4 regions of the Bacillus sp. EB V-12 genome follow, and region 4 is predicted to be linked to each of the others. Evidence: riboswitches for the same ligand, from Rfam matches in the RefSeq annotation. Region 4 holds a riboswitch; each other region holds the start of a gene.
The links. Region 4 has a riboswitch for thiamine pyrophosphate ahead of tenA (thiaminase II). Riboswitches for the same ligand answer to the same signal wherever they lie in the genome.
Positions count from the first base shown of each region.

Region 1: it holds a riboswitch for thiamine pyrophosphate, as region 4 does, so the genes downstream of both, ACZDYH_RS22335 (MTH1187 family thiamine-binding protein) here and tenA (thiaminase II) in region 4, are expected to answer to the same signal.
Region 2: it holds a riboswitch for thiamine pyrophosphate, as region 4 does, so the genes downstream of both, thiC (phosphomethylpyrimidine synthase ThiC) here and tenA (thiaminase II) in region 4, are expected to answer to the same signal.
Region 3: it holds a riboswitch for thiamine pyrophosphate, as region 4 does, so the genes downstream of both, thiT (energy-coupled thiamine transporter ThiT) here and tenA (thiaminase II) in region 4, are expected to answer to the same signal.

Region 1 is NZ_JBUXJL010000008.1:112,814-118,028, forward strand. It holds gene ACZDYH_RS22330 (non-ribosomal peptide synthetase family protein) at 1-2,910, shown strand, start outside; TPP riboswitch at 2,963-3,064, shown strand; gene ACZDYH_RS22335 (MTH1187 family thiamine-binding protein) at 3,166-3,486, shown strand; gene ACZDYH_RS22340 (ABC transporter permease) at 3,458-4,231, shown strand; gene ACZDYH_RS22345 (ABC transporter substrate-binding protein) at 4,228-5,215, shown strand, end outside.
Region 2 is NZ_JBUXJL010000007.1:12,646-17,860, forward strand. It holds gene ACZDYH_RS20445 (arsenic transporter) at 60-1,418, shown strand; gene thiC (phosphomethylpyrimidine synthase ThiC) at 1,520-3,280, opposite strand; TPP riboswitch at 3,393-3,508, opposite strand; gene lldP (L-lactate permease) at 3,580-5,215, opposite strand, start outside.
Region 3 is NZ_JBUXJL010000011.1:61,949-67,163, forward strand. It holds gene ACZDYH_RS25140 (response regulator transcription factor) at 1-63, shown strand, start outside; gene ACZDYH_RS25145 (sensor histidine kinase) at 60-1,913, shown strand; gene thiT (energy-coupled thiamine transporter ThiT) at 2,121-2,789, opposite strand; TPP riboswitch at 2,876-2,977, opposite strand; gene ACZDYH_RS25155 (FeoA family protein) at 3,172-3,399, shown strand; gene feoB (ferrous iron transport protein B) at 3,396-5,215, shown strand, end outside.
Region 4 is NZ_JBUXJL010000009.1:104,149-109,363, reverse strand. It holds gene ACZDYH_RS23435 (homoserine dehydrogenase) at 1-82, shown strand, start outside; gene pdxR (MocR-like pyridoxine biosynthesis transcription factor PdxR) at 172-1,620, shown strand; gene ACZDYH_RS23425 (D-alanine--D-alanine ligase) at 1,625-2,539, shown strand; TPP riboswitch at 2,613-2,718, shown strand; gene tenA (thiaminase II) at 2,846-3,535, shown strand; gene ACZDYH_RS23415 (DUF3937 family protein) at 3,934-4,197, shown strand; gene ACZDYH_RS23410 (heterocycloanthracin/sonorensin family bacteriocin) at 4,752-5,072, shown strand.

The DNA of each region.
Region 1 (5,215 bases), on a different contig from region 4:
AATACTGTTACTCAATTTCCAAATCGTATAGCTTTATCTTCAAGGGAAGGTACTTTAACTTATGAGGAGCTAAATAAAAAAAGTAATCAAATAGCTCGTATGTTAATTAAAAACGGCGTCCAGTTAGGAGACTATGTTGGAATATTTATGAAACGTAGCATAGACACAGTAGTAAGTATGGTAGCTATATTAAAAGCTGGTGCAGCGTATGTTCCGATTGATCCAGATTATCCGGAAAGTAGAATACAGTACATTATTCAAGATAGCCAAGCGAAAGTTATATTGATGAAAGAGACGCCTATAACATGTGATGGGGTTCAAACAGTTTCAATGTATGATAGTGAAACTTATGAAGATACAGATGTAAAGTTGTCTATTCATTGTGATGATGTAGCTTATATGATTTATACATCTGGTTCAACAGGGAATCCAAAGGGAACAATGTTAGCACATAGAGGCGTTGTTAATCTGTATACTTGGATGAAAAAGCAATATGAATTGACAGAAGAGGATGTATTTGCCCAATTTCCTTCCTTTAGTTTCGATGCTTCTGTATGGGAGTCATTTGCTTCTTTATTCTGTGGAGGAAACTTATATGTACTATTAGAGGAAGAGCGATTGTCTGTAGAAGCATTTGCAAATGCAATCTATAAAGTGAAAGCAACTTCAATCTTGGCATTAGCAACAATTTTTGTTCGACAAGTAGCAACTTATTTGGCAGAAGAAGATATATATAAGCTAGCTTCCCTAAAAAGAATTGCGATTGGCGGTGAAATGTTGCCTGTAGAGGTTATTAAATTGTGGAGAGAAAGAATAGGTACAAATGTTGAAATTCATAATGTATACGGACCGACAGAATGTACTGTAGTGACGACAACCTATAAAATACCTAGTCGGTTAAATGAGGATGTTGCGAGTATTCCCATTGGTAAACCATGTGCTAATTATCAAGTTATGATTTTGGATGAGAATATGAATCTTTGTCCAATTGGTGTACCTGGTGAATTATATATAGATTCAGTGGGATTAGCAAAAGGGTATTTTAATAAGCCTAATAAAACAATTGAAGCTTTTATTCCGAACCCCTTTAATCCTATAGTTAATATATATAAAACAGGTGATATCGTTAAGTTGCTAGAGGATGGAAATATAGAGTTTTTACATCGGAAAGATGATCAAGTAAAAATTAGAGGACATCGTATTGAACTAGGCGAAATCCAAAGTAAAATTTCTCAAAATCATAATATAAAAGAAAATGCTGTTTTTGCTAAGAAGAGTAAGGAAGGTAGCCAATATTTAATCGCGTTCTATACAACTTTAAATAAAAAAGAAATACCAGAATTAGTTTATCAGTTACAAGAGCAATTACCAGATTATATGGTGCCATCTAAACTAATTTATATTAATGAATTACCACTTACACCTAATAAAAAGATTGATGTTAAGAAGTTAGCTCAGTTAGAAGAAAAGTATGAACCGGTTCGTCTACAAGAATATGTTGCACCTTCTAATAAAGCAGAAAAACAAATAGCGAACGCCTGGGCGGAAGTATTAGGAATTTCAAAAGTTGGAGTGCATGATGATTTCTTTACAATTGGTGGACATTCATTAAAAGTATTACGAGTCTTAACATTGTTAAAAGAAGATTTCTCACATTTAACAATTCAAGATTTCTTTAAAGAAAGAACGATATATGGATTAGCTCGAATTGAGCGAGAAGTAAAAGTAGAGAAAGAAGAAGTATTTCGTGAATATAAAGTGATTCACGAACCAGATACTATCACGTATGCAAACGTTTTGGAAGAAAACCAGATTTCAAATGTCTTTTTAACAGGAGCTACTGGTTATTTAGGATCACACATATTATATGAATTGTTGAGAGATACAGCTGCTACTATTTATTGTTTAGTAAGACCAACTAAAGATGTGCAGCAAAGAATTATAGATACATTAACAGGCTACTTTAATGATGTATGTGAAGAATGGTTACAGCGTATACAGGCCGTAGCTGGTGATCTGGGAGAAGAGTATCTTGGGATGAGCGAAGAAGAATTTATGTTCATCAGTTCTAAGATGGATACGATAATTCATTGCGGTGCAGATGTAAGACATTTTGGGGATGTAAAACAATTTGAAAATATAAATGTCCAAGGAACTAGCCGTATGCTAGCATTAGCGGAGAAAGGTGCTACATTCCATTTTATTTCTACAATTGGTATCCCGTTAGAATTAGCGGTAGATCAATGGGATACATACATGAAAACTGGTGATTTTAATTACAGTGTAGACTTAGAGAATGTATATTCAAATAGTAAACTACAAGCGGAAAACATTGTTCGTGAAGCAATGAAAAATGGTTTGCGCGGAAATATTTATCGTGCAGGTAATTTAGCATGTCATTCAGAAACAGGTTCGTTCCAACAAAATATTGAAGGAAACGCATTTTATCGTCTTATTAAAACAATGCTATTAATTGGGAAAGCACCAAATGTGAAGTGGAAAGTTGATTTCACACCAATTGATTTTGCTAGTAAATCAATTGTATCGTATTTGCAAGATGCGCAAATTATAGGAGAGACGTTACATATTTGTCATCCACATCAAATTGAGTTTGAACAATTTATACAGCTAATTGGAGAGTGTGGATACAATCTTGAAATGGTTCCACTTTCAGAATATGTAAATACCGGACTTGCATTAGCGAAGGGAAATGAAGTAATAGCAGAGTTAATTGCTTCTCAAGTTGCAGGAGATGGAGCGCAGCAATCTGAAATTGTAATGGGTACGCGTAGAACGAATAAATGGATTAAGAAAAAAGAATTGATAGTACCAGCAATTAATAAAGAATTTATTCAGCAGTTATTAGCTCATGGTGAAAAAGTTGGTTATTTTCCAAAAATAATGAAATGATTATGCATGCTTTTGTTTGTTCAATAAAATAAATCATGCTACAATGAAAACGAATTAAGGACCGGGGAGCCAATTGGCTGAGAGGATGTAAGTAAACATCGACCCTCAACCTGATCTGGATAATGCCAGCGTAGGGAGTTACTTAAAGTGATGTAGCATATGTTATTCTGTAATAACTTGCATACAAGGCTTTCCTACGCAGTAGGAAAGCCTTTTCTTATTTTTGAAATTTATTTTTATAAGGGGGATTTTATTATGTCACAACAAGTTACAATGTCATTTTCAGTAGTACCACAAGCAAAAACGAAAGATGTATATTCTGTTGTCGATAAAGCAATTGAAGTTGTGCAACAATCGGGAGTTCGTTATGAAGTAGGAGCAATGGAAACAACTTTGGAAGGAGAATTAGATGTACTTCTTGATGTCGTTAAACGTGCGCAACAAGCTTGCGTCGATGCTGGAGCAGAAGAAGTGATTACTTCTATTAAAATCCATTATCGTCCAAGCACTGGTGTAACGATAGATGAAAAGGTTTGGAAGTACCGTGATGAATATGCAAAACCAGAAGCAATCTAAACTTATTACAACTATTTGGCTTATCCTTCTCATTGCGATATGGGAAGGATCTGTTTCATTATTTAAAATCGAACCGTGGATTTTACCAAAGCCTTCTGCCATTGTTCAAGAATTAATTGGGATGAAAGATTTACTATTACCAAATACGATGCAAACACTGCAGGAAGTTATAATTGGACTATTCTTTGCAATTTTATTGGGGACGAGCATCGCAATTATTATGGACGTTATACCGTTATTTCGTATTTTAATAAATCCATTGCTCGTTATTTCGCAAACAATTCCAATTGTTGTACTTGCACCGCTATTTATTATTTGGTTTGGATATGGGATGTTGCCGAAAGTAATGGTCGTAATACTCGTTTGTTTCTTCCCAATTGCGCTTAGTATTTTAGAAGGTTTTCAAACAGTAGATAAAAACATGTTGAAACTGTTACAAACAATGAAGGCGACAAAATGGCAAGTTTACCAGAAAGTAAAATTTCCAGCAGTGCTTCCATACTTTTTCTCAGGTTTAAAAATTGCAGTTACATATAGCGTAATGGGGGCAATTATCGGAGAATGGCTCGGTGCAAGTGAAGGATTAGGCGTTATGCTTACGAGGGCTACAAAATCCTTTTTGACTGCCCGAGTATTTGGTGTTGCAGCAATCATCGTTATGGTGACATTATGCCTGTATTTTATCGTAGAGTTTATGGCAAGAATAACAGCACCATGGATATATAGAAAGGACGGCAGAAAATGAAAAAAGGTTTGAAAGTTATGTTAGCTGCCTTAGTAGCGGTAGGTGTGGCTGGATGTAATCCGGCGAAGAAAGAAGAAAGTGCAAGTAAAGATCAAAAAGTAAAAGTAGTATTAGATTGGTTTCCAAATACGAATCATACTGGCTTGTATGTAGCGCAAACGAAAGATTATTACAAAAAGCAAGGATTAGATGTAGAAATTATTCAACCAGGTGACAATGTAACAGCAGAGCAAATGATAGCATCAGGAAAAGCAGACTTCGCAATAAGCGCACAAGAAAATGTAACGTTAGCTCGTGTGGAAGGAATTCCTGTTGTATCTGTAGGAGCGATTATTCAGCATAACACTTCAGCGTTTGCATCGCTTAAGAAAGATAATATGACGTCACCGAAAGATTTTGAAGGTAAACGTTACGGCGGCTGGGGAGGACCAGCGGAAGAAGCGACATTAAAGACGATTATGGATAAACATCAAGCTGATTTTAATAAAGTTGAAAAAATCATCTTAGGACAAACAGATTTCTTTAAATCAATCGGTCGTGATGCAGATTTCGAATGGATTTATTACGGTTGGGATGGTATTGAAGCGAAGCGCCAAGGAAAAGAGTTAAATACGATTATGGTGAAGGACTTAGATCCAGCGCTTGATTTCTATAGTCCTGTTATTATTACGAGTGAAAAACATACGAAGCAAGATAAAGACTTTGTGAAAAAGTTTATGAGTGCAACGACAGAAGGTTATAATTTTGCAATTAAGGAACCGAAAGAGGCTGCTGATATTTTAATTAAAGCTGTTCCAGATGTAAATAAAGATTTAGTTCAAGAAAGCCAAAAATGGTTAAGTACGAAGTATCAAGATGATGCTAAAGCATGGGGAGTACAGAAGGAAGAAATTTGGACGAATTACATGAATTTCTTATATGACAACAAAGTTATTAAAAAGAAAATCGATGTAAAAGATGCTTTTACAAATGAATTCCTTCCAA
Region 2 (5,215 bases), on a different contig from region 4:
CAATATAAACTTGAGACAAGCTACATCTGTTCAAGGGAAAATAGAAAGGTAGGCAAAATATGAGCATTGAAATATGGATTACTATTATTGTATTCTTCTTAACGATGATCGTTATCTTTTGGCGGCCTCGAGGTTTGAATGAGGCGTGGCCAGCAGCAATCGGAGCTGGTATCATCATAATTACTGGACTTGTATCAAAACCAGACGTCATGGATATTATAAGTAAAATTGGCGGTGCTTCCATAACAATATTAGCGACCATCGTCATGGCAGTTATATTAGAAAGCTTCGGCTTCTTCCATTGGTCCGCAGCGAAACTGGCAAATCTAGCGAAAGGTTCTGGACGCCGTCTATACTGGTATATTCAATTATTATGTTTTCTTATGACTCTTTTATTTAATAACGACGGTAGTATTTTAATTACAACTCCCATTTTAATTCTTCTTCTAAAAAACCTTCAATTAAAACCACATCAACAAATTCCTTATTTATTAAGCGGAGCTTTAATCGCTACCGCATCTAGTGCACCAATTGGTGTAAGTAATATCGTAAACTTAATTGCATTAAATATCGTTAATATGACTCTTTATATGCATACTGCTATGATGTTTGTACCTGCAACATTAGGCTTATTATTTATGTCATGGCTCATGTATACAGTTTTGAAGAAAAAACTTCCGAAAAAATTACCTGTTTCTTCATATGATATTGAAGAAATTTTCTTCACGAAAAACTTCCATCCACTAAAAGGAAATAATTCTGTTGATACGAAACAAAAACGGACAAGATTCATGTTAAAAGTATTAGGTTTCGTCTTCCTGATGCGCTGTCTTCTATTCGTTGCATCCTTCTTATCCATCCCAATTGAAATCGTTGCAGTACTTGGTTCACTCGTTCTTCTCATTTGGAGATGGTACTACTTACGAACAAATCCTGTCGACATTTTGAAAAAGACACCGTGGCACATTTTAATTTTCGCCTTCTCTATGTACGTCATTATTTACGGACTCCACAACGCAGGATTAACAGCTGCACTTGTACAATGGCTCGAGCCAATTGTGAATCAGCATCTACTCTATGCTAGCTTTGCAATGGGCGGACTTGTATCCATCCTCTCTAACGTCTTCAATAACCATCCTGCCCTTATGATTGGTACAATCACATTAACAGAAATGGGACTAGATCCAGTCACATTAAAAACAATCTATCTTGCAAACATCATTGGTAGTGACATCGGTTCACTATTACTACCAATTGGTACACTAGCTTCACTCATTTGGATGTATATTCTGAAACAAAACAAAATTAAAGTAAAATGGAAAGACTATTTAAGTGTATCCCTTATCGTTATCCCGCTCACAACAGTCGTCACACTATTCCTCTTATTCTACTGGGTACATCTCTTCTTTGCCTTATAAACAACAGAAGCCCCATTTGCTACCGTCTTAGCAAATGGGGCTTCTTCTATAATAAAGTTAGGTACTACAGTGTGATCAATCAAGTAAAGAGGTGTAACATATTATTGATATAAATGACTACCAGCTTCTTTAAATTCTTCTGCTTTCTCTTTCATTCCTTTTTCAATTGCTTCTGTCGTTTCTAAATCATTTTCTTTTGCATACTCACGAATATCATGCGAAATTCTCATACTACAAAACTTCGGTCCACACATTGAACAGAAGTGAGCTGTCTTTGCCCCTTCTGCAGGCAACGTTTCATCATGATATTCCATCGCACGTTCAGGATCTAAAGATAAATTAAATTGATCGCGCCAACGGAATTCGAAGCGTGCTTTTGAAAGTGCATCATCACGCTGATGAGCCGTTTTATGTCCTTTCGCAAGATCAGCCGCATGCGCTGCAATTTTATACGTAATAACACCCGTGCGTACATCATCTTTGTTTGGCAAACCTAAATGTTCTTTCGGCGTTACATAACAAAGCATCGCTGTTCCAAACCAGCCAATCATAGCAGCTCCAATTGCAGATGTAATATGGTCATAACCTGGTGCAATATCTGTCGTTAGCGGCCCAAGTGTGTAAAACGGCGCGCCCTGACAAATATCAAGCTCTTTCTCCATATTCTCTTTAATTAAGTGCATCGGTACGTGTCCAGGTCCTTCAATCATAACTTGCACATCATGTTTCCAAGCAATTTTGGTTAATTCGCCAAGTGTTTCAAGCTCAGAAAACTGTGCTTCGTCATTTGCATCTGCAATAGACCCTGGACGTAATCCATCTCCAAGAGAGAACGAAACATCGTACTGCTTCATAATTTCACAAATCTCTTCAAAGTGAGTATATAGGAAGTTTTCTTTATGATGGAATAGACACCACTGCGCCATAATCGAACCACCGCGCGAAACGATACCTGTCGTACGCTTTGCCGTGATTGGAATGTAACGAAGCAATACACCAGCGTGAATTGTAAAGTAATCAACGCCTTGCTCCGCCTGCTCAATTAACGTATCACGATATACTTCCCACGTTAAATCTTCTGCAATTCCGTTTACTTTTTCCAGCGCTTGATAAATCGGTACAGTTCCAACTGGTACAGGCGCGTTACGAATAATCCACTCACGCGTCGTATGAATATTTTTACCTGTAGATAAATCCATAATCGTATCTGCACCCCAGCGAGTAGCCCACGTCATCTTCTCTACTTCTTCTGCAATCGAAGAAGATACAGCTGAGTTTCCGATATTCGCGTTTACCTTCACATGGAAGTTACGCCCGATGATCATCGGTTCAGCTTCTGGATGATTAATATTCGCTGGTAAAATAGCGCGGCCTTCTGCGATTTCCTTACGAACAAACTCCGGCTCTACCCCTTCACGAATCGCAACATATTCCATCTCAGAAGTAATAATGCCATTACGTGCATAGTGCATTTGCGTAACGTTTGCACCTTGCTTTGCTCTAAGTGGCTGGCGATCCATTTGCGGGAAAACAGGTGTATGTTTCGAAGCCACTTTCACACCGTCATCCTCTGGTTTCACTTCACGCCCTTCGTATGCTTCTACATCACCACGCCCCATAATCCAAGAATGGCGCGGCGTTGGAATCCCCTTTTCTAACTCCACTTTATACTCAGGATCCGTATAAGGGCCGCTCGTATCATACACACGAATTGGCGGATTTGGAACGCCATTTGTTTCGCTTTGTTCAATCTCACGCATCGGTACTTTCATGCCTTCTCGTGGTCCATCCACATATACTTTCTTACTCCCTGGTAAACTCGATTTCAATTCAATTTGCTCAGCTGAAACAGATTGTTTCATAAATTTTATTGCCCCCCTGTTCGTGACAAGGACGAGATATGGCCAGCGCATGCCAAAATAAAAAGAGCCAGGTCCATAAAAAAATAAGGACCTGGCTCATAAAGACATCATTATGTAAAGCCGTTAACTTCCCTACGCTGGTACGAGCCAGATCAGGTCCAAAGGGTTAAGAAGATCACGCGCTTCTCTCTCAGCCTACGCATACGTTAGGCACCCCTAGTTTATCACTGATTTAATTTTCAATACTTTCCCATCATACACCATAATCTGAAAAATTCAAAGTTTATTTCTTTTTCTCTTTATGGAATCATCCACGTTAAATAATACGCCTGCACATACGTCATAATACCAACAATAATTACGAAGAATAAGCTATGCTTCACTGTAAAACGGAACAAATCCGATTCTTTTCCAGCAAGACCAACCGCTGCACAAGCGATCGCAATCGACTGCGGGGAAATCATTTTACCTGTTACACCGCCTGTTGTATTTGCTGCAACGAGAAGCACTTCAGATACGCCGACTTGCTGCGCTGTAATGGCTTGTAAATTTGAGAACAGTGCATTCGCAGACGTATCAGACCCTGTTAGGAATACGCCAATCCAGCCTAAGAATGGTGAGAAGAACGGGAATAGGCCGCCAGTTCCGGCTAATGCTAACGCTAACGTGGAAGATAGACCAGAATAGTTTGCGATAAATGCAAACCCTAGTACGAATCCGATAGATAGAATTGGCATTTTTAATTCGCTTAACGTTTCTTTAAATGTCACTACTGCATCTTTTACATTCATTTTCAAAATAAACATGGAAATGATACACGCAATTAAAATCGCTGTTCCGGTTGCCGATAATACATCAAACTTCAAAATTGCCTCGTAAGGCGTTGGTTTATTTACAATTGGCTCTGCTTTCATTACTAGATTATGCAGACCTGGAATTTCAAACTTAAATACAAGACTTTCTAAAGCCCCTCCTGGAGTGAATAATGCCTTAAAGAAACTTTGGCTCCAAATGACTACCATAACCGTTAATACGATAAATGGGGACCATGCCTTCACTACTTTTCCAAACGTTAATTTCGGCATCGATGCCGCTGTCGTTGTTGCTGCTACTTCACTATTTGCTTGCCCAGATTGATATATTTCTTTCGGCTGCCAAACTTTTAAGAACAGCGCTAAACTAATTAAACTTACAAGTGCCGATGTAATATCCGGAAGTTCTGGTCCTAAAAATGTCGCTGTAATGAACTGCGTAATCGCAAATGAACTACCCGCTACAAATAACGCAGGCCACGTTTGTCGTATCCCCTTAAATCCATCCATTAAAAATACGATAAAGAATGGCACAAATAATGATAGGAACGGTAATTGATGCCCAGCCATTTGTCCAATTTTATGTGGATCAATACCTGTTACTTGTCCAGCAACTGTAATCGGAATTCCCATCGCTCCGAACGCCACTGGTGCAGTATTTGCAATCAAACAAAGACCTGCTGCGTATAAAGGATTTAACCCAAGCCCCGCAAGAAGTGCTGCTGTAATCGCTACTGGTGCCCCAAATCCTGCCGCTCCTTCTAAAAATGCTCCAAATGAAAATCCAATTAAAATAACGAGTAGACGATGATCGTTCGTAATCGATAATACCGATGCACGAATCACATCGAATTGACCTGTTTTCACAGAAATTTTATATAAAAATACCGACATAATGATAATCCAAGCAATTGGCCATAATCCGTATAAGAAACCATATCCGGTCGCTGCCATTGCCATCGTGAACGGCATTTTATAAGCGAATAACGCTACTAAAACTGTAAGTACAACTGTAATAAATCCTGCCACATACCCTTTCATGCGGAAAACTGCTAAAGCTAAGAAAAAAAAGATAATCGGAATAAGTGCGACCGCTGCCGAAATCCAAATGTTTCCGAATGGA
Region 3 (5,215 bases), on a different contig from region 4:
GAGAAAGCAAAGTACATTACAACTGTAGTACGAACTGGTTATAAATTTGAGGGGAATATATGAGAAAAGGAATTGTACTAAAATTATTTACTCTTACAACAGCATTATGTATGTTGATTTTAGCGACGATATTTATTGGACAAACGATATTTTTTAAACAATATTATGCGAATCGAAAAGTGGAAGATATTAAAGTAAATTTAAATTCCTTTGAGAAGAATTATTTAAATTATGCAGGAAATGCAGAAGAAATTCAAAAACTAGAGCAAGACTTTTTAAGAGAAAATAATACGTGGATTACGACATTAGATAAGAACGGGAATTTAAAACATGCAGATGATTTTTATTTTGAAGTAACGATAGATCGTAGGCAACAAAAGAGCTTTGGACAACAAATATTCAAAATTCCTTTAGGCAATCTCGTCAATATAGAAGAGATTGAGAATAAATCATCAGATCAGTTTCTAGGCCAAGGAATTTATTTTTCTGGAGTGAAAAAAGGAGATAGTTTTATTCCATTCTCTTTCTCGTTATCTAAGCAGAATTTAAGTGGATCTAATAAACCGTTAGAAAAAGCATTTAAGGAGAAAATGAGTAAATTAGATGAGGAGAAAAAGAAAGCAGCTGAGGAACAAGTAAGTAAGGAAAAGAAGCCGGCTGTTCAGGAGCAAGCTGCCCAAGAACCAGATGCTTATATAGGTGGGTTTGTTACAAAAGTACAGTTTCCAGATGTAAAAGGCCTCGTAAATCCAATTTATAAAAATACTTTGTTTTTGGATAGTATAAAAGAATTTCAAACGGATGTATTACTAAAAGAGAGTAATCAAATAGAGTATTCAACAAAGACAATGGACTATGAAAAGAATGATATAAAATATAAATTATTAATGAAACCAATAAAAGAAAAAGATGGATCAGTAACATATATTTATGCGATGGCTTCTTTACAGCCTGTAGATGAAGCTGTACAAATGGTGCAAGATTATTACATCTATATCATTGCATTTGTAGTCGTTCTTATTTTTTTAGCTTCGTTTTATTATTCAAAACAAATTGCAAAACCATTACTAAAAATAAATGATACGACGAAGAAAATAGCACAATTAGATTTTACAGAAAAAATACCGATTACTTCAAAAGATGAAATTGGAGATTTATCGAAAAATATTAATGTTCTATCAAATAAACTCCATTCGCATATTGGGCAGTTAGAAGAAGATATTGAAAAGGAAAGAAAGTTAGAAAAGACGCGAAAAGAATTCATTTCTGGTGTTTCACATGAATTAAAAACACCGCTAAGTATTATGAAAAGCTGTATTTCTATTTTAAAAGACGGGGTAGCTGAACATAAAAAAGAGTATTATTTTCAGGCAATGGAGAGAGAAGTAGACAAAATGGATACGTTAATTTTGGATATGCTTGAGTTAGCTAAATTTGAATCTGGTACATATAAAATGAAAAAGGATTCGTTTTATATTGATACAGTAATTGAAGACATATGTGAACATCTATCTGTGGAAATAGAGAAAAAAGAGCTTCGTGTTCATAAAAATATATGTTCATTTGAAGTGATTGCAAATCAAGGCCGGATTGAACAAGTCATCGTGAATTTCATTACGAATGCCATACGTTATACACCAAATAAAGAAGATATTATTATTTCTACAATAGATGAGAAGGATCGTATAAAAGTGTGCATTGAAAATAAAGGTACTCACATTGAAGAAGAACAATTAGATAAAATTTGGGATCGTTTTTATCGAGTGGATACAGCTCGTCAGCGTTCACAAGGTGGGACGGGACTTGGGCTTGCCATTTCAAAGAATATTTTAGAACTACATGATACTGAATATGGGGCAGGAAATACAGAAGATGGTGTGTTATTTTATTTCTATTTACCGAAAAAAGCGTAGACAATATGATCTATGCTTTTTTAATTTATTTTCATATTATCTTTACCTAATCTTTATTTTTAATCAGTATAATTTGTTTAGAATATGAGGTTATGTAAGGAGTCGATGAACCGTGCATAGCAATTGGCTAAGTATAATGGTATTTATTTTCTTTTGCGCATTTATTGTATTTTTAATTGATATTACGATATGAAAAAAGAGCGCTCATTAAGCGCCCTTTTTTTGTGTATTCATTTGATAAGCACTGATGCTTTTGAATAATCGTGGTGAAGTGATAAATAAAAATATAAGTAAAACGGTACATAAAATAAAAGAACCAAGCATTGTACTTCCATTTACGATTAATGAATATAACACAGCTGATTGACCTTTCGGCGCATATTGTCCCCAGAAAATAATGCCGGCAATAAAGTGGCAGAAATAGCGAGCAAAGCTACCGATAAATGTAGCAAGGATAATATAAGCAAGGACTTTCTTACCCTGATTTTGTTTTGATGAAGGTTTGTCTTTACGGTTACCTAAATTTGATTGTTCTAAGCTATTTTCATTGGATGTTAAAAGTGCTTTTTGAATTGGACGATAGAATAAGCCAGCAAATCCGATAAAAGCAAAGGCAATGAAGTACTCAATGAATGCTTGAACAGGTGTTAAAATATAAGCATCTCCCACGACAATTTGTAATAGTCCCCAAACTAAACCGCCTAAGAAAGCTGATTTAAAGCCCCAGCGGTAAGCAATAATAAAAATAGGAATCATAGCGAATGAGATAGAACCGCCTGTTGGAAGTTTAAGTGATAATGGTAAAATATCGATAATCATGGCGAAGGCTGCAAGAATAGCAGATTCGATCATCGCTTGTAAATTGGTGTTACGCATGTTGTCTCCCCCTAAATCCAAGTTGTACAAAAAAGAATAGATATCATAGGAGGATACGAAATACGTAAATAAAAATGAGGTATGTATTTCGGACGTTTGCACAATCCCTGCGTTAGCATTAACTAACAGGTTCGAAGGGTCGGAACGAAGTGTTCCCTCTCAGCGGCATGGCTCCCCCAGTGATAACGAGATTCTTTATTTGCTATTGTTTATTGTAAGCGAAATGGATGAGAATGGCAAACAAATGCTGTATGACAATAATTGAAATAGAATTGTAGCGAAATGTTAATAAATATGAAGCAAAAGGGTATAGTACAAGAGAAATTGGGTGTGGTATAATTTTTTTGAAAATAATTATCATTCTCTTCTGAGGGGGAAGGTTATGAGCTTAGTAGATATTAAAATTGGAGAGAAAGTGTTAGTAAAAAGTATTCAGTCTTTAGATCAGCTATTAAAGCGTAGACTAGCTGCTTTCGGTCTTGCGGAAGGAAGCGAACTTCGCTTGAAACAGAAAGCGATGTTCAAAGGTCCTTGTACATTGGAGTGTCGTGGACAGTTAATTAGTATTCGTCATTGTGACGCGAAAATGATAAAGGTGGAATTAGCGTGAATAAGGTAGCTTTGCTAGGGAATCCGAATACAGGGAAGACATCATTATTTAATGCACTTACTGGTTCTTATGAATACGTAGGAAACTGGAGCGGTGTAACAGTAGAAAAAAAGGTTGGTAAATTAAAAGATAGACAAGGAACATTAATTGATTTACCAGGTGTTTATGATTTAAATCCAGTTTCACGTGATGAAGGTGTTGTAACAAACTTTCTATTAACAGAAGAATTTAATCATATGTTAAATATCGTAGATTCCTCGCAGTTTGAAAGAAATATGCATTTAACGTTGCAGTTACTTGAATTTGGTAAGCCAGTCTCAATTGGTTTAAACATGGTTGATGTGGCGAAGCAAAGAGGAATTGTCATTGATGTAAAACGATTATCAGAGCTATTAGGTGTAACAGTCGTTCCTGTTGTTGCAAGAAGTGGAAAAGGCTGTGAAGAACTGCTTACGACTCTTAAAGAAAATGACAAAAAAGAGAAAAAGCCATTCCTTATTTCATATGGTGTACAAATGGATGAAGGAATTGGAGAAGTAATTGCTCTTTTAGAGACAGCGAATTACGAGCATCCGAGATGGTTAGGACTTCAATTTTTAAGCAATAACGAAGTAGTAGAAAAAGAAATGAAAGCATTACCAATTTATAAGGAACTCATAGCCATTCGATCTCGCTTAGAAGGAAGACTTGATTGTACGTTAGAAGAGCACATTTACAAAACTCGTGAAGCGTATATTGAAAAGTTAAAAACAAATGTTATGAAGCATGAGAAAGAAGGAAAAATTCCTTTTTCAGAAAAAATTGATAGATTAATTACACATAAAATTTTAGGACTTCCAATCTTTTTAGCAGTTATGTTTTTTATTTTTCAGGTTACGTTTACGTGGATTGGTACACCTTTATCGGATATGTTAGATGAGTTTTTTGGTGGCCAGCTTACGGATTGGGTGACGGCTGGACTTACAAGTATTGGAGCTTCTGATTTTATTCAAGCACTAGTTACAGAAGGTATTATTGCCGGTGTTGGTGCTGTATTAGTGTTCGTACCACAAATCTTTGCACTATTCTTTTTTATTTCATTATTAGAAGACTCAGGGTATATGGCGCGAATTGCAGTTGTTATGGATAGAATTATGGAGTTTTTCGGCTTAAACGGAAAAGCTTTTATTCCGATGATTATCGGTTTTGGATGTAACGTTCCAGGTATCATGGCTGCGAGAACGATTGAACAGGAAAAAGAACGTTTACTTACCATTTTAGTAACACCATTTATGTCTTGTTCAGCACGATTACCTGTATATGCATTATTTGCGGGCGTATTTTTCCCGCATAGTCAGGCGACTGTTGTATTTTCTTTATATGTTGCAGGGATTGTTCTTGCGTTATTAGTTACAAAAATTATGTCTCTTACAATTTTGAAAGCGGAAAAGTCTATTTTCGTAATTGAATTACCGCCTTACCGTGTGCCACAAGCAAAAACATTATGGCTAAGCACGTGGGAGAAAGGAAAGGGATTTGTTCGTAAAGCTGGTACATTCATCTTTGGTGGTTCGGTTGTTATTTGGTTATTAAACTATGCAGGTCCATCAGGATTCGGCGTTGATATGGGAGATAGCTACTTAGCGATGATTGGTGGATTTATCGCACCATTATTTGCACCACTCGGCTTCGGAACGTGGCAAGCTGCAGCATCCCTTTTAACAGGATTTTTAGCGAAGGAAGTTGTCGTTTCTACAATGGCAATTATTTATGCAGTTAAAGAAGATGTGCTTGGAAATGTAATGGGAGCACATTATACAGCATTATCAGCTTATGC
Region 4 (5,215 bases):
AATTGGTGGGGCTTCTAATCCACGAGGCGCTGCAGCTGCAGCTTTAAAAGATGTAATAAACTTATATCGAAAAGATTTGTAAGACCGTACCGCCCTTTATAAAAAATACATATGCCGTGGACCTTTTGAGAATGAAATAAATATGCAAAAATGATTGCAGGGGGTAAGAAATTGTTTAAGGATTTTAAAGTTGTTAAAGAACGTCCCGTTTATATTCAGTTGAAAGATTATTTGAAGAAGATGATTATGAAAGGGCATTTGCTCGGGGATCAAAAAATCCCATCAACAAGGGAACTAAGTGAATTATTAAGTGTGAGTAGAAACACTGTACTCGCTGCTTATGCAGATTTAGAGCAAGAAGGACTCATTTATGCAGTTAAAGGAAAAGGGAACTTTGTTGCGAAGGTGGATATATCTAACACTTCGTCTGTTGAAATAGATTGGAAAAAGAAACTTAATACAGTGACCGCATTAGCGGATGAATTAGATTTAATGAAACATGGTGTTCGTTGGGAAAAGGGAATGATTGTTTTTAATAGTATAGCCCCGGATGAGAAGCTATTTGATGTTGAAAATTTCAAAAGAGCTTTTCTTACTCGTATGTCCATTGAAGGAGACATCGTATTGAACTACGGATATGCAAAGGGATATAGACCGTTAATGAATTATTTACTTCATTACATGGAAATGAAAGGTGTAGACATTTCCAATAAAGATATTCTAATTACAAATGGATTTACAGAAGGATTGGATATTGTACTCTCTTCTTTATCAAAAAAATCCGGTCGTGTCATTTGTGAGAATCCAACTCACCACGCTGCACTTAAGCTTTTCCGTTTACATGGACTTGAAGTTCATGGGATTGATATGCATGAGGATGGTATTGATACGAATGAAGTTGAAAAAAGTTTGCGTGAAAAAGATTTTGATTTTGCTTATTTAATTCCTTCTTATCATAATCCAACCGGTATTGTTACGAGTTCAGAGAAAAGAACGGAATTGATGAGGTTATTCTCAAAATACAAGGTTCCTATTATAGAGGACGGATTTAATGAAGAATTACGTTATTCAGGTTCACATTTAGCTCCATTATTAACTTTTGCTGGAGCTGGCAATAATGTGATTTATATTAGTAGCTTTTCAAAGGTACTTTTCCCTGGTTTACGTGTAGGCTGGATTATTGCAGATAAAGAGCTGATTCATTATTTAGAAAGCGTAAAAAGAGCAAGAACGATCCACACATCTACGTTAGATCAAGCTGTTCTGTTTCAATATTTACATGAGGGATATTTTGAGAAATATTTAAAAAAGGCAAGATCTGTTTATAAGAAAAAATATGAGTTAGCTGTCGGGGCATGTAACCAGTACATTCCTTTTAAAAGAATGACTGGAGATGGTGGACTGCATTTATTTATAGAGCTAGAAGAGCATATGAATGCCCGCACACTTTTACAAAAGTGTTATGAGAAAGGCGTTACGTTTTCACCTGGAGATGTTTTTTACTCTGATGGAGAAGGAGCGAACACTTTCCGATTAGGGTTTTCGCGCTTGAAAGAAGAAGAAATAGTTCGGGGAATTAAAATAATTGGTGATACATTAAAAAATGAAATTTGGAGTTGAGAAAATGAAAATCGGTGTTATTATGGGCGGGGTATCGTCTGAAAAACAAGTTTCAATTATGACGGGGAATGAAATGATTGCTCATTTAGATAAAAATAAGTATGAAATAGTTCCAATTACATTAAATGAAAAAGTGGATTTAATTGAAAAAGCGAAAGACATTGACTTTGCGTTGCTCGCATTACACGGAAAATACGGAGAAGATGGGACAGTTCAAGGAACACTGGAGAGTTTAGGGATTCCTTATAGCGGAAGTAATATGTTATCTAGCAGTATATGTATGGATAAAAATATTTCGAAAAAGATTTTACGTTATGAAGGTGTAGAAACACCAGATTGGATTGAACTTACAAAAATGGAGGATCTAAATCTTGATGAGTTAGATAAGTTAGGATTTCCATTAGTAGTAAAACCAAACTCTGGCGGATCGAGTGTCGGAGTGAAAATCGTTTATAATAAAAATGAATTGATCTCAATGCTAGAAACTGTATTCGAATGGGATTCTGAAGTAGTAATTGAGAAGTATATAAAAGGTGATGAAATTACATGTTCAATTCTGAATGGAAAACAGTTACCTATAGTTTCAATTCGACATGCAGCCGAGTTCTTTGACTACAATGCAAAATATGATGATACTAGTACAGTTGAGGAAGTTATCGAACTTCCAGCAGAAATTAAGGAACGTGTAAATAAAGCGTCACTTGCTTGTTATAAAGCATTAAAATGTAGTGTTTATGCAAGAGTTGATATGATGGTGAAGGACGGAATTCCATATGTAATGGAAATTAATACATTACCAGGGATGACACAATCAAGTTTATTGCCAAAAAGTGCAGAAGCAGCGGGGATTAGTTATAGCAAACTATTAGATATGATTATTGAAACATCATTAAAAGTTAGAAAAGAAGAAGGGTTTTAAGGGAATTATATAACGAATTTTTTTGACAGTTTCACGAAGTATGCTATGATGAATACATTATAAAAACAAAATATTTATCCACTAGGGGGGCCTCTTATAGGCTGAGATCAAATGTGATTTTGAGACTCTTAGTACCTGATCTGGTTAATGCCAGCGTAGGGAAGTGGGAAAGACGTTGCTATTTAATGAGTAAATAAATACTGTCGATTTCACTTTCTTTACGCCTGTAAAGAAAGTTTTTTTATTTTACAGCTTTAATAATTGTGGATAAATACTTATATTTTATACATTATTGGAGGGATTTAAATGACTTTTTCACAATCATTACGTAAAGAAGTAGATTCAATTTGGGAAGCGAGTTTTAACCATCCTTTTGTAAAAAAACTTGGTGAAGGAACGTTAGATTTAGCTAGTTTTCGCTATTATGTGCTTCAAGATTCATATTATTTGAGTCATTTTGCTAGAGTACAAACATTAGGAGCTGCAAAAGCTCTTGAATTAGAAACGACAGCTCGTATGGCACACCATGCCCAAAATACATATGAGGCGGAATTATCATTACATGAGAATTTTGCGAAGAAATTAGGGATAACAAAAGAAGAAAAAGATAATTTTATCCCTGCTCCAACTGCATACGCATATACTTCACATATGTATCGTGCTGCGTACGAAGGACATTTAGGCGATATCATTGCAGCAATTTTACCTTGCTATTGGTTGTATTATGAAATTGGCGAACGCTTAAAAGAGTGCCAGCCGGAAGAGCAAATTTATGACGAATGGATTTTTGCTTATGGATCTGATTGGTTCCGTACGCTAGTTGAAGAGCAAATTACACGTTTAGATACTATCGCTGAAAAAGTAACAGAGGCAGACCGCAAACGTATGAAACAGCATTTTATTATTAGCAGTCAATATGAATATTCATTTTGGGAAATGGCTTATACATTAGAAAAGTGGCCAGTGGATACAGACGTAAAAGACGTAATTGGATAAAGAATAGAAGTAATGTTATAGATAGGTATGGATCATACCTATCTATATATTTTTTCTTGTCAAATTTGCGTAAAGTCATTAGTGCTACGGATATGGCGAAATAGAATATCGATAATTTAGCTCATTTACTTGTCTACGCATTAACTGGATAAACTTCTGTCACATTTATTTTACAATCAAAGAACGTAAATGTTGGTGGTATGAAGTTAAATAAGAAAAGAAACCCGAGCTGTTAGCTGTAACGGAGTTGTTTTTTCTTTGCAGGAATTTCTAAATTATCATGGAGTGTTGTTAATACGATATGCAAATATGCATATCGTATTTTTTTTGAGCTCTTTATGTGTTAAAATCAGATATAGAGATATGGAAATATAAAGAAGCAAAAGCAGGAATATCCAATGAATTTTGAGAGGTGTTATATGTTTACAAATAAGAAATTAATTCGATTTGGTTTATCGTTATTTGTATTTTTAGGGATAATTAATTTTACAATCAGCTATTTCCAAACATATCTTGAAACAGCAGCAGATATTAAATGGATAATTCCAGAAATTTGGAAAACCATTTTGCTAGATGTTCCTCAAGGGATACTTGTTCTTTTAGGCGCAATTGCTTTATATGATTTCACAAAAGAGGCATCACAAAAAGACGCATCAATCTAAGTGTGTCTTTTTTCTATTAGGAATTTCATAGAGAGTTTTACTGGAGAAATAGAATGAAAAGCCCTAATTAGGGCTTTTTTTGTTGGAATTTCTTATCCGTCATAGAAACCGGTCACTTGGAGGTGTTATAGCGAAAGCCATTTACAGTACAGAAAAATCTAAGCAGCAGACGGAAATATATAGGATATGGCATCATAATTATTGAGAAATTAATTGAACTTAGTAAGTATGAAGATATGACGCTAGAATTCATATTTTTTAATTTTTATTTATCCCGCTATTTGCCGGGCAGTAAGCCCCCCCCTCAAAATTCAGCGGAAGCAAAGAAGTTAGGTAGGGGATGAACAAAACCCCACTGATTAAAGTTTCACTTTATAAAAATGAGCCCATAGTAAAAATAGGTATATGAACAAGGTGCATCATCTAGTGATAAGTCATACTTTGTTGGTGTACGTATTGAACTTAGTTTATAGCGCTATTTCTACTTAGATGTAACGAACAGGAATATAGGGAAGTATCGATGAGGTTGTATTTTATAAACGGAGGTTATGAAAATGAATCAGTTTCAACAAGAACTACAAGCGTTAAGCCTTAATGATTACCGGTCTGGAAATATTGTCTATTGGGACCAGCAAAACCAATATCCATATTACTATATTGAAGATGCTGCTCGTCGCTGTGGCGGTTGTGGTCGTTGTGGCGGTTGTGGTGGAGGTCGTTGTGGCGGCTTCCGTTGTGGTGGCTTCCGTTGTATTGGTTGCTTCGGTTGTTTTGGTTGCGGAGGCTGTGGCGGTTGTGGCGGCTGTGGTGGTTGCTCTAACTGTTTTGATGGTTTTACTGATACTACCGGTACTATTGTAACGTATGAATATTGATAACATCTATCTTGCTAGTTGCGGGCAGTAACATCCCCAAAAAAATTCAGCGAGAGCAAAGAGAAGTTAGGTGGCGGACTGCCCATAAAAGCCCGATTGGTGAGAGCTGATTAAAGTTTCACTTTATCAATAAAAAAACATTA